3 regions of the Stenotrophomonas genospecies 5 genome follow, and region 2 is predicted to be linked to each of the others. Evidence: predicted binding sites of a transcription regulator. Region 2 holds the regulator's gene; each other region holds the start of a gene.

Region 1 (4,303 bases), 2.3 Mb from region 2:
GCGTACTGTACGCCTTCACGTTTGGCGAGCCGACGCGCCAATTTGGTAATCGCCGTAACAACGTTGCCGCGCGCCGAGCCATGCTCTTTCGTTGCCAAAAGACCAGCGCGTCCGAGCCGCGCCACAGTGCCCGGATGCGCATAGATACCGCGCTCAAGACGCTCAAGCTGGTGGCTCTCAACCAAGGCCCGCAAGGCTTCAGTGACCTGCGTACGTCCACCCAGATCATTGAACTCGGAACGCAAGAAAACCCCCGGCCTAGCAGGGTCAATCTGGCGCAGGATCCGGCCCTTGATATCCATGTAACCATGCTAGCACATCCGAATTAAGGCGCCATGTATCAATAACTTAAGCATCATCCAGGCGTCCGGCCTGCCCCCAGCCGCCCACAAAAAAAACCCCGCCTTGCGGCGGGGTTTTTCACTTCATCGGGAACAGCGGACCTTAGAAGTCCATGCCGCCCATGCCACCCATGCCGCCCATGCCACCGGCGCCGCCCAGGGCCGGCTCGTCCTTCTTCGGAGCTTCGGCAACCATGGCTTCGGTGGTGATCATCAGGCCAGCGATCGAGGCCGCGTTCTGCAGCGCCGAACGGGTCACCTTGGTCGGGTCCAGGATGCCGAACTGCAGCATGTCGCCGAACTCACCGGTGGCGGCGTTGTAGCCGAAGCTGCCGCTGCCTTCCTTGACCTTGTTGACGATGACGGACGGCTCTTCGCCGGCGTTGGCGACGATCTCGCGCAGCGGGGCTTCCATCGCGCGCAGGGCGATCTGGATGCCGTGGTTCTGGTCTTCGTTGGCGCCCTTCAGGCCGGCCAGCGCGGTGACCGCACGGACCAGTGCAACGCCGCCGCCCGGAACCACGCCTTCTTCAACGGCTGCACGGGTAGCGTGCAGGGCGTCGTCGACGCGATCCTTCTTTTCCTTCATTTCGATTTCGGTGGACGCACCCACCTTGATCACGGCAACGCCGCCGGCCAGCTTGGCCACGCGTTCCTGCAGCTTCTCGCGGTCGTAATCCGAGGAGGTGTCCTGGATCTGGGTCTTGATCTGCGCAACGCGCGATTCGACCGCAGCCTTGTCGCCCACGCCGTCGATGATGGTGGTGTTCTCCTTGGAGACCTGCACCTTCTTGGCGCGGCCCAGGTCCTTGATGGTGGCCTTCTCCAGCGACAGGCCCACTTCTTCGGAGATCACGGTGCCGCCGGTCAGCACGGCCATGTCTTCCAGCATCGCCTTGCGACGGTCGCCGAAGCCCGGGGCCTTCACGGCCACGACCTTGACGATGCCACGGATGGTGTTGACCACCAGGGTCGCCAGCGCTTCGCCTTCGACTTCCTCGGCCACGATCAGCAGCGGCTTGCCGGCCTTGGCGACGCCTTCCAGCACCGGCAGCAGGTCACGGACGTTGGAGATCTTCTTGTCGTGCAGCAGGATGAACGGGTCATCCAGGTCAGCGGTCTGCGACTGCTGGTTGTTGATGAAGTACGGGGACAGGTAGCCGCGGTCGAACTGCATGCCCTTGACCACGTCCAGCTCGTTGTCCAGGCCCGAGCCTTCTTCAACGGTGATCACGCCTTCCTTGCCGACTTCCTTCATCGCGTCAGCGATGATCTGGCCGATCGACTCGTCCGAGTTGGCCGAGATGGTGCCGACCTGGGCGATCGCCTTGTCGTCAGCGGTCGGCTTGGAGATGTTCTTCAGCTCGGTGACGGCAGCCACGACGGCCTTGTCGATACCGCGCTTGAGGTCCATCGGGTTCATGCCGGCAGCAACGGCCTTGGCGCCTTCGCGGATCAGGGCCTGGGCCAGCACGGTGGCGGTGGTGGTGCCGTCGCCGGCGTCGTCGTTGGTGCGCGAAGCAACTTCCTTCACCATCTGCGCGCCCATGTTCTCGAACTTGTCAGCCAGTTCGATTTCCTTGGCGACGGAGACGCCGTCCTTGGTGATGGTCGGGGCGCCGAAGCTCTTCTCGAGCACGACATTGCGGCCCTTCGGGCCGAGGGTGGCCTTGACGGCATTGGCGAGAACGTTGACGCCGCGCACCATGCGCGAACGGGCGTCTTCACCGAAACGGATATCCTTGGCAGCCATTGCAATTACCTCATTGGTCGCGCCGGGCCGTGCCCGGCGGCTGGGATGTGGGGATCAGGTTGAAACAGGTCGCGGCGGGGCTCAGCCGATGACGGCGAGCACGTCGTCTTCGCGCAGGACCTTGTACTCGACGCCTTCGCTCTTGTACGAGCTGCCGGCGTACTGGCCGTAGATGACCTTGTCACCGACCTTCAGGGACGGCGCGCGCACGCTGCCGTTGTCCAGCGGCTTGCCGGGGCCGACGGCCACGACTTCACCCTTGGTGGACTTTTCCTTGGCCGAGTCGGGGATGACGATGCCACCGGCGGAGATTTCGTCGGCTTCGATCGGCTTGACCACAACGCGGTCGTGCAGCGGCTTGATGCTCATAGGAGACCTCTTAAGTGATTGATTGGTCTAAAAAAGTCCGGCGATGTTAGCACTCGCACCAGGCGAGTGCCAGAACCGCACGTGAAGAAACCCGACAAGGTCGGGAGCACGGCAGAGATGGAGCCCCCCGGGAGGCTTTCAAGGGGCGTCGCGAAAAAAGTTTCCGCGCCGGACGCTGCGGCAGTGCGGTGGGGTGGCCCCGAATTAGGTGACCAACGTCGCACTGTCAGATATCTGACGTTCATTTACGACAAAGTGTCACTGGATCGGCCTTAGGCTCGGCCGCGCATTCCCAATCACAAGGAGTCGTCGATGCGATTGCTGTCCCTGCTCGCCACCGCCTGCGTGCTGGCCCTGGCCACCGCGCCGGCCCAGGCCGAGGTCTTCATCAACGAACTGCATTACGACGACAGCACCGCAGCCGGTGACGTCGGCGAGGCGATCGAGGTCGTGGCCACCGCCGGCGAGGATCTGTCCGGCTATCGGCTGTATCTCTATAACGGCAGCACGCCGTCGGCCGCTTCGGTGTACGCCAACACGGCCGTCCCTGCCGGCAGCGCCGCCGGGTGCGGCAGCGCCACCCTGGCCGTGGTCAGCTATCCGACCAACGGCATCCAGAACGGTCCCAACGACGGCATCGCGCTGGTCGACGCCAGCGGCAAGGTGGTCCAGTTCCTCAGCTATGAGGGCACGATCACTGCCTCCGGCGGTCCTGCCGCAGGCATGACCAGCCAGAACATTCCGGTGGCCGAGACCAACAGCACGGCCCCTGGCACCTCACTGCAGCTGACGGGCAGCGGCAGCCAGTACGCCCACTTCACCTGGGCCGAATCGGCGACGCACACCTTCGGCAGCTGCAACAACGGCCAGACCTTCAGCGGTGAGGGTACGCCCGGTCCCAATACGCCGCCATCGGTGTCCACCACCACCCCCGCCCAGGGCAGCAGCACGTTCCCGGCCGCGGCCGATCTGGAAGTGGTGTTCAGCGAGACGGTGAACCTGGCCAGCGGCGCCTTCGCGCTGAGCTGCGGCGCCTCCGGCAGCGTACCGCTGACCCACCCGGCCAGCGGCAGGAGCGTGAAGCTGTCCACCAACACCGCGCTGGTGGCCGGTGAGGCCTGCCGCTTCGACATCCGCGCCGCGCGCATCACCGACCTGCAGGGCGCGCATCCGGCTGCCGACAGCCGCATCGCCTTCACCGTGGCCAGCGCCACGGGCAACCCCGATCCGGGCAATCCCGGCGTACCGGCGGGCTACTACTCCAGGGTCAACACCTCCAGCCCGAGCCAGCTGCGCTGCTCGCTGCACGCGACCATCAAGGGCCACACCGCCTATCCGTACAGCGGGTCGGGCACCAGCACCTGGACCATCCTGGAGATCGCCGACGAGGATCCGAACAATCCCAACCGCATCCTCGATGCCTATCGCAACCGCAGCTACGCCAAGGTCAGCGATCGCGCTGGCACGGGCAGCGGCCTGACCTACAACCGCGAGCACACCTGGCCGAACTCGCTGGGCTTTGCCAGCACCACCGGCGACAAGGGCCTGCCGTACGCGCCCTACACCGACACCCACATGCTGTACCTGACCGATGCGCAGTGGAATGCCGACCGCGGCAACAAGCCGTTCGGCAAGTGCGATGCCAACTGTGGCGAGCGCGCCACCGAGGCCAACAACGGCCATGGCGGCGGCAGCGGCGGCTACCCGGGCAATTCCAACTGGGTGCGCACGCCGGACGGCAACACCGGCACCTTCGAGGTGTGGGGCCATCGCAAGGGCGACATGGCGCGCGCGGTGATGTACATGGCGATCCGCTACGAGGGCGGCAAGGATGCAGCCA
Region 2 (4,303 bases):
CATCCAGGTCGTCGTGCACGCGGTCGAGCAGGGACAGGGCTTCGTGCAGCTGGATCGACGCGTTTTCGATCAGGCTGTCCACCTCGCCCAGGCGCGGGTCGTGTTCGATCAGCCGGGCCAGTTCGTGCCGCACCTGCTGCAGCTGATCCAGTGCCGAGCTGCCCTCGTCGCCGTTGAGCTGGTTGCTGGCGGCCTGGCAGGCGGTCAGCAGCGCGCTGGCATGGGCCTGGCGCCGATGGCTGGCGCCCAGCGCGAGGATCGATTCGGGCTCCAGATCCTCACGGTCCAGTTCGCGCAGCTGATGCTCGAGGAAACCGATACGGTCACTGACGTCGCCCTGTTGCGACAGCGCCAGGGATTCATCGACCAGTGCCTGCCAGGCGGCTGCGGCGCGGCGGACCTGACGGCGCTCTTCCTCGTTGCCGGCATAGGCATCGAGCAGGGCCAGCTGGGAAGGACGCGCCAGCAGGGCCTGCTGTTCATGCTGGCCGTGGATTTCCACCAGCAGCGCGGCCAGTTCGCCCAGCTGGGCGAGGGTGACCGGGCGGCCGTTGATCCAGGCCCGCGAACCGCCGTCGGCGCGGATCACGCGGCGCAGCTGGCACTGGTCCTCATCGTCCAGCTCGTTGTCGGCCAGCCACTGGCGTGCGGCCTGCAGATGCTCCAGCGCGAACTCGGCCGACAGCTCGGCACGGGCGGCACCGTGGCGGACCACGCCGCTGTCGGCGCGCAGGCCGGACAGGAAGCCCAGCGCGTCGACCATCAGCGACTTGCCGGCGCCGGTCTCGCCTGAAACCACGGTCATGCCAGGCCCGAATTCAAGTTCGGTAGCGCGGACGACGGCGAAATCCTTGATCGATAGGTGTCTGAGCATGGGTCTGGGGGTATCTGAGCCGCGCAACGCTAGCACGCGCACGCGGGCGGTCCAATGGCTTGCCAAGGTGATCCGGCGCCATTATCTAGTCTCCGTGTCTCACAGGTTGATTCCATGCACGGTTCCGCCGACCAACTCGCCCCGCGCGCGCGCCATCTGCTGCGCACGCTGATCGCGCGCCACATCCAGGATGGTGAGCCCGTGGGCTCGCAGACGCTGGCGCGCGTGGCCGGGCTGGAAGTCAGCCCGGCCACCATCCGCAACATCCTCGGCGACCTGGAGGACCTGGGCCTGCTGGCGTCGCCGCATACCTCCGCCGGGCGGATCCCGACCGCGCATGGCTACCGGGTGTTTGTCGACAGCCTGCTGCAGATGCAGCCGCCGGGCGAGGGCGAGCTGGCCCGCTTGCGCCAGGAACTGGCCGGTGGCGGCAGCACCCAGGCCCTGCTCGGCAGTGCCTCCGAGCTGCTGTCGGCGATGAGCCACTTCGTCGGCGTGGTCAGCGCGCCGCGGCGCGAGCAGTTCGCCTTCCGCCAGATCGATTTCGTGGCGCTGGACGGCCGCCGGGTGCTGGCGATCCTGGTGTTCGCCGACAACGAGGTCCAGAACCGGGTGATCGAAACCCGCCAGGACTTCGCCCCGGGCCAGCTGGAGCAGGTCGCCAATTACCTCAACGCCCATTTCGCCGGGCTGCCGCTGGCGGAGATCCGGACGCGCCTGCTGCTGGAACTGCGCGATGCCCGTTCCGAGCTGGAGCAGCTGCTGGCGCACAGCATCGAACTGGCCGAGCAGGCCCTGCAGCCCGCGGCCGACGACATGCTGGTGGCGGGCCAGACCCGCCTGATGGGGGTCCAGGACCTGTCCGACCTGGAGCGCCTGCGTGAACTGTTCGAGCTCTTTTCCAGCAAGCGCGAGATCCTGCAGCTGCTGGAGCGGACCATCCAGGCCCCGGGCGTGCGCATCTTCATCGGCGAAGAGACCGGGATGATGCCGCTGCAGGGCGTTTCGCTGGTGACCGCCCCGTATGCGGCCAATGGGCAGGTGCTGGGCGTGCTGGGGGTGATCGGGCCGAAGCGGATGGCCTACGACCGCATGATCCCGCTGGTACAGGCCACCGCCGACGTGCTGGGCGCGGCCTTTTCACCGACCGGGCGCGGATCCGGTGCCGCGGACGCTTGAAACGCAGCATCCCGCCCACACTAGGGTGGGTGGAGGCGGGGAGTGACCGCCAGGGACCCAGACATGAACCACGAACATCCAGATTTCGAATCCCAGCAGAGCGCCGCCGACGCGGCCGCCGCAGCAGGCGTCAATGACGAAGTGGAGCGCCTGCGCGCGGAAGTCGAGCAGGTCAGGGCCGATGCGCTGCGTGAGCGCGCCGACCTGGAGAACCAGCGCAAGCGCGTGGCCCGCGACATCGAGCAGGCCCGCAAGTTCGCCAACGAGAAGCTGCTGGGCGAACTGCTGCCCGTGTTCGACAGCCTGGATGCCGGCCTGAAGGCCGCCGGCGACGACCCGCACCCGCTGCGCGAGGGCCTGGAGCTGACCTACAAGCAGCTGCTGAAGGTCGCCGCCGACAACGGCCTGGTCCTGATTGACCCGACCGGCCAGCCGTTCAACCCGGAGCACCACCAGGCGATCAGCCAGGTGCCGGCCCCGGACGCCGCCCCGGGCAGCGTGGTGACCGTGTTCCAGAAGGGCTATCTGCTCAACGAGCGCCTGCTGCGGCCGGCGCTGGTGGTGGTGGCCGCCGACTGAGCGGTCGATCCGGGAGCGGCCGCCGGGCATGGCCCGGTGCTACCCCCGGATCGTCATCGCCGGGCCATGCCCGGCGAACCTTGAACGGCTGAACACAGCGTTCGGGAGATGGCTTGAATGTTCCACGAGCCTCCCCCACATCCCATTCATCCACCGGCCGAGCGGCCGGACTGACATCCACACAGCATTTCTCAGGAGTCTCCCCCATGGGCAAGATCATTGGTATCGACCTCGGCACCACCAACTCGTGCGTGGCGATCATGGACGGCGGCAAGGCCCGCGTCATCGAGAATTCGGAAGGCGATCGCACCACCCCGTCGATCGTCGCCTACACCAAGGACGGCGAAGTCCTGGTCGGTGCCTCGGCCAAGCGCCAGGCGGTGACCAACCCGAAGAACACCTTCTACGCGGTGAAGCGCCTGATCGGCCGCAAGTTCACCGACGCCGAGGTGCAGAAGGACATCGCCCACGTCCCGTACAGCATCCTCGCCCATGACAATGGTGATGCGTGGGTGGCCACCAGCGACGCCAAGAAGATGGCGCCGCAGGAAATCTCGGCCAAGGTACTGGAGAAGATGAAGAAGACCGCCGAGGACTTCCTCGGTGAGAAGGTCACCGAAGCGGTCATCACCGTGCCGGCCTACTTCAACGACAGCCAGCGCCAGGCCACCAAGGATGCTGGCCGCATCGCGGGCCTGGACGTCAAGCGCATCATCAACGAGCCGACCGCGGCCGCGCTGGCCTATGGCCTGGACAAGGGCGACAACAAGGATCGCAAGATCGTTGTGTACGACCTGGGCGGCGGTACCTTCGACGTCTCGGTGATCGAGATCGCCAACGTCGACGGCGAGAAGCAGTTCGAAGTGCTGGCCACCAACGGCGACACCTTCCTGGGCGGCGAAGACTTCGACAACCGCGTCATCGAGTACCTGGTGGAAGAGTTCAACAAGGACCAGGGCATCGACCTGCGCAAGGATCCGCTGGCCCTGCAGCGCCTGAAGGACGCTGCCGAGCGTGCCAAGATCGAGCTGTCCAGCGCCCAGCAGACCGAAGTGAACCTGCCGTACGTCACCGCTGACGCGTCGGGTCCGAAGCACCTGAACATCAAGCTGACCCGCGCCAAGCTGGAAGCGCTGGTGGAAGACCTGATCAAGAAGTCGATCGAGCCGTGCCGCGTCGCCCTGAACGATGCCGGCCTGCGTTCGAGCGACATCAGCGAAGTGATCCTGGTCGGCGGCCAGACCCGCATGCCGAAGGTGCAGCAGGCGGTGACCGAGTTCTTCGGCAAGGAGCCGCGCAAGGACGTCAACCCGGACGAAGCCGTGGCACTGGGTGCGGCGATCCAGGGTGGCGTGCTGGGCGGCGACGTCAAGGACGTGCTGCTGCTGGACGTGACCCCGCTGTCGCTGGGCATCGAAACCATGGGCGGCGTGTTCACCAAGATCATCGAGAAGAACACCACCATCCCGACCAAGGCCTCGCAGGTGTTCTCCACCGCCGAGGACAACCAGTCGGCTGTGACCGTGCACGTGCTGCAGGGTGAGCGCGAACAGGCCCGCTTCAACAAGTCGCTGGCCAAGTTCGACCTGTCCGGCATCGAGCCGGCGCCGCGTGGCCTGCCGCAGGTGGAAGTGTCCTTCGACATCGACGCCAACGGCATCCTGCATGTGT
Region 3 (4,303 bases), 2.3 Mb from region 2:
TCGCATAAAGGTCGCCGAATTGTGCCCAGCGTCGGCTTTGAGTGCACTTCCCACAGGTCGGGAATTCAAAAGTGCCCGACCTTCAACACTCAGGGCTTTGGATGCCGCCACACCTGCTCCACCGGCACCTGTAACTCCTGCGATATCAGCAGCGATACTGGTAGCTGCTGATACGACACTTGGATTGGCCATCGCAACCATGCCAGCTTCGATCAGCACTGGGGCAGCCATTGCCGCTGTAACAGCGATTGCGGCCGGTCTCATCGGCTCGTATACGGCGCCATTTCCGGCAGCAATATCCCTCCGATGCTGCTCAACGAATCGCTCTGCGGCCTGCCTTCCATCCGCATCGACGAACCTGTAGGGATTCCCGTTCGCGTACCGATACCTATTGAACTGCTCAACTGGCTTTTGGTGAGCGGTGACTGGGTCCACTGACAAAAACACACCCAGTTGTGGATCCATGTAGCGCTGTTGCATGTAGCTCAGCCCTGTGGCCGAGTCACTCACATGTCCGGCGTACCCAGGTCCATCCGTGACCTGACCGCCTACCACGGCCCCGTAGGGCTCGTAGTCATATCGTTTGATGACGTTGCCGTTGGCATCGCTTTCGGCCACAACCGAGCCGAGGGCATCAGTGTGAATGTATGTGATCGTTGTCTGGGCGATTGCGGATGGTGACAGGCCAAGGCCCATCAGCAGCAGGCAGCACAGCCAGGCGCCTATGACACCAAGCTTGCGAGTTCGATCTTCAATTCCCCGAAGCGGGTCGACACACCGCCTGCAGTTCTCTCAAACCTGCGCATCATTCCAATCCATGAAAGAGCCTTGAAGCAAGGCTTGGCATTCATAGCACAGAAGGGTAATCATCGGAGTCCAACTCCAGGACTGAGGCCAAAGGGAGGATTCTGCATTGGGCCAGGCCCTTCGCTATAAACCTCGCGAGGGCTTGAACGGCTACCGACAGCGCAAGAGTGCCAGCCATGGGCTGATACTACTGAAGCACCCGATCAGCGGCCCGCATCACTAACTGCCATGCCGGCCAAACGAAAAGCCCCGACCAACGCCGGGGCTTTTCATCAGAACGGGTGCCGGAGATAGAAACCGAACCTAAGATCCATGCCTTACGCGGTGAACAGCGCCTTCATCTTCTTCAGGGCATTCGCCTCGACCTGGCGGATGCGTTCGGCCGACACGCCGTACTCGTCTGCCAGTTCCTGCAGCGTCACCTTGCTGTCCGCATCCAGCCAACGGCGGCGGATGATGTCACGCGAACGCGCATCCAATTCGGCCATGCCTTCGCGCAGCAGCTGCAGCTGGTTGTCCTCGCTGTCGGCACGCTCGTAGGCCATCGACGGATCTTCATCGTTGGCCACCAGGTATGCGGCCGGCGACGGCGGCGCATGATCATCATCCTCGTCGCTGGGCGCATCGAAACCGATATCGCGACCGGACAGGCGCGACTCCATTTCCATGACCTCGCGCTCGGACACGTTCAGATCCTTGGCCACCGCGCTGACTTCCGCGGCGTTCATCCAGCCCAGGCGCGTCTTCGACTTGCGCAGGTTGAAGAACAGCTTGCGCTGCGCCTTGGTGGTGGCGACCTTGACGATGCGCCAGTTCTTCAGGATGAACTCGTGCATCTCGGCACGGATCCAGTGCACGGCGAAGGAGACCAGGCGCACGCCCATGTCCGGGTCGAAGCGCTTGACCGCCTTCATCAGGCCGATGTTGCCTTCCTGGATCAGGTCGCCCAGGGCGAGGCCATAGCCGTTGTAGCCGCGGGCCACGTGCACCACGAAGCGCAGGTGCGAATGCACCAGCTCACGGGCAGCGTCCAGATCGTTGCCGTCGCGGAAGCGACGGGCCAGGTCCTGTTCGTCATCGACCGACAGCACCGGGATCTGGTGCACGGCACCGATGTAGGCGTCCAGCGAACCGAGCGCACTGGGAATCGGGAGATTGTTTGCCACAAGGGCAGTAGAGGTGTTCTGGCTCATAGGCACCCATCTTAGCAGTCCGGGATTTGGACTGCTAAAGGAGGAAAAAGTTCCAGCATCCTATTGATGCAACACTGGTCCCAAACAGAGCCCTACCGTAGCGCGATTTGATGACAGTGGCGAGCGCGCTTTTCGGGATTCACAATCCCTTGGAATTCAACCAATTACCTGCCGGGAACCGACCGATTCCGGTCAAGCGGAGCTGAACGGGCCGTTCCGGAGGCCCATTCAGGCCAGGAAACGTTGCCCGGTGTTCAGGCCCGGCTGCCGGCGGAGGTCAAAGCGCCGCGCGCGGCGGCAGCGACCAGTCGATCGGCGCCTGCCCGCGACGCTGCAGATAGTCGTTGGCCATCGAGAAATGCCGGCAGCCGAGGAAGCCACGATGGGCCGACAGCGGCGAGGGATGCGGGGCTTTCAGCACACGGTGGCGCCGGGTATCGATGACCTTGCCCTTCTGCTGCGCGTAGGCCCCCCAGAGCATGAACACCAGGCCTTCGCGTTCGCGGTTGAGCACATCCACCACGTGGTCGGTGAAGCCTTCCCAGCCGCGGCCCTGGTGGGCGCCGGCCCTGCCCTCCTCCACCGTCAGCACGGCATTGAGCAGCAGCACGCCGCGCTGCGCCCACGGCACCAGGCAGCCGTGATCGGGACGGGGGATGCCGAGGTCGCCCTCGATCTCCTTGTAGATGTTCAGCAGCGATGGCGGCACCGGAACGCCGGCGGGCACCGAGAAGCTCAGTCCATGCGCCTGGCCGCGCCCGTGGTACGGGTCCTGGCCCAGGATCACCACTTTCACCTGTTCGAACGGCGTGGCGTCGAACGCCGCGAAGATCTGCGGCCCCGGCGGGAACACCGCCGCGCCGGCCGCCTTGCGCTGGCGCAGGAAGGTGGAGAGTTCGCGCATCTGCGGCTGCAACAGGTAATCGCCGACCTGCTGCTTCCAGCTCGGTTCCAGCTGGATCGTCGGGGTGTCCACTACGTCATCGGTCATCGCAACAGGGGTCCATCGTTCAAGCGGGCCAGGCGCAGCTGGAACAGCACCTTGGTCACCAGCAGGCGCTCCTCGATCGGCTTCAGCACCAGATCATTGGCACCGGCCTGCAGCAACCCGGTCTGGTTGTGTGGATTGCCGTCGCCGGTCATCACCAGCACCGGCAGTCGGCGTTTGCCGTAGCCGAAATCCACGCGTACGCGCTGCACCACGTCGCGTCCGCTCAATTCGCCCTTCAGGGTGACGTCGGTCAACACCAGGTCGATGCGGTGGCGGCTGCGGCCCAGCGATTCGGCCGTGAGCAGGGTGAAGGCCTCTTCGGCACTGACCACGTGCAGCACGTTGAGCTGCTGGCGTTCGAGCATGCGCTTGGTCGCCTCCGCCACCACCCGGCTGTCCTCGATGTAGAGGATGGTCGCCCCGGGAATGGTCTGCGGCTGCACATAGCCACGGATGAAGGTCGCCAGCGCCTCATGGCCCAGCGCCTTGTCGAAATAGTCGGTGACGTACTCGGTGAAGCGCCGCTGCTCCAGATGCTGCTGCGCATCGCCGGAGACCACGATCACCGGCACGTACGCCTGGCCGGCAGCTTCGCGGACCGTCCGCGCCAGCGCCAGGCCGTCACCGTCACGCAGGGTCAGCGAGGTGGTGACCAGGTCCACCGGCCCCTGCGCCAGCGCCTGCTGGGCATCCTCGATGCTGTCGCAGCCGATCACCTCCACGCCCGGCAGATCACGCTGCAGCACGTCGGCGATCAGCTTGCGCACCAGTTTGGAACCGTCGACCACCATCACCCGCGTAGCGGGCCCTTCAAGGTGCTTCAGCGCTTGCGGTTGCATGCCGGTCTCAGGTGTCGGTCGGGCGGGTCTGGCGGAGGAAGTGGCCGGTGACCAGCCACGCGCCCAGCCACCCCAGCAGCAGCGTGCCCAGCAGGACCAGGCTGCCATGCAGCAGGTCCAGGCCGTGCAGCACGAACGGGCTGCCGTAGCTGCGTGACAGGTCAGCCAGCGGCGCGCGCAGGGCGGCGCCGGCAACACCGATCAGGGCCAGCGCCACCGCGCCGGCGCCCAGCCCGTACCAGGCGCCCAGATACAGGAAGGGCCGGCGGATGAAGCCATCGCTGGCGCCGAGCAGCTGCAGCACGCCGATTTCCTCGCGCCGTGCCTGGATGTCGAGGCGCACGGTATTGCCGACCACCAGCGCAGCGCCGACGCCGAGCAGCACCGAAAGCACCTGTACCAGCCGCGCGCCGAACGCCAGCCACGCATCCAGACGCTGCCGCCACAGCGCATCGTGCTGCACCAGATCGGCC

Evidence for each region. Region 2 encodes HrcA, which represses chaperone genes, less so after heat shock. Its sites were predicted from a motif close to TTNGCACTCNNNNNNNNNGAGTGCNAA; they were not measured.
Region 1: the regulator HrcA is predicted to act here: its motif matches at 2,510-2,536, upstream of ACX9OW_RS13135 (co-chaperone GroES).
Region 3: the regulator HrcA is predicted to act here: its motif matches at 2,012-2,038, upstream of rpoH (RNA polymerase sigma factor RpoH).

What each region holds. Positions count from the first base shown of each region.
Region 1 covers NZ_JBTMUW010000001.1:2,853,208-2,857,510, forward strand. Annotated here, with positions in the region: gene ACX9OW_RS13125 (hypothetical protein) at 1-302, opposite strand, end outside; gene groL (chaperonin GroEL) at 445-2,094, opposite strand; gene ACX9OW_RS13135 (co-chaperone GroES) at 2,176-2,463, opposite strand; gene ACX9OW_RS13140 (endonuclease) at 2,776-4,303, shown strand, end outside.
Region 2 covers NZ_JBTMUW010000001.1:583,922-588,224, forward strand. Annotated here, with positions in the region: gene recN (DNA repair protein RecN) at 1-874, opposite strand, end outside; gene hrcA (heat-inducible transcriptional repressor HrcA) at 989-2,053, shown strand; gene grpE (nucleotide exchange factor GrpE) at 2,117-2,632, shown strand; gene dnaK (molecular chaperone DnaK) at 2,839-4,303, shown strand, end outside.
Region 3 covers NZ_JBTMUW010000001.1:2,897,926-2,902,228, forward strand. Annotated here, with positions in the region: gene ACX9OW_RS13330 (RHS repeat domain-containing protein) at 1-696, opposite strand, end outside; gene rpoH (RNA polymerase sigma factor RpoH) at 1,125-2,000, opposite strand; gene ung (uracil-DNA glycosylase) at 2,278-2,991, opposite strand; gene ACX9OW_RS13345 (response regulator) at 2,988-3,830, opposite strand; gene ftsX (permease-like cell division protein FtsX) at 3,838-4,303, opposite strand, start outside.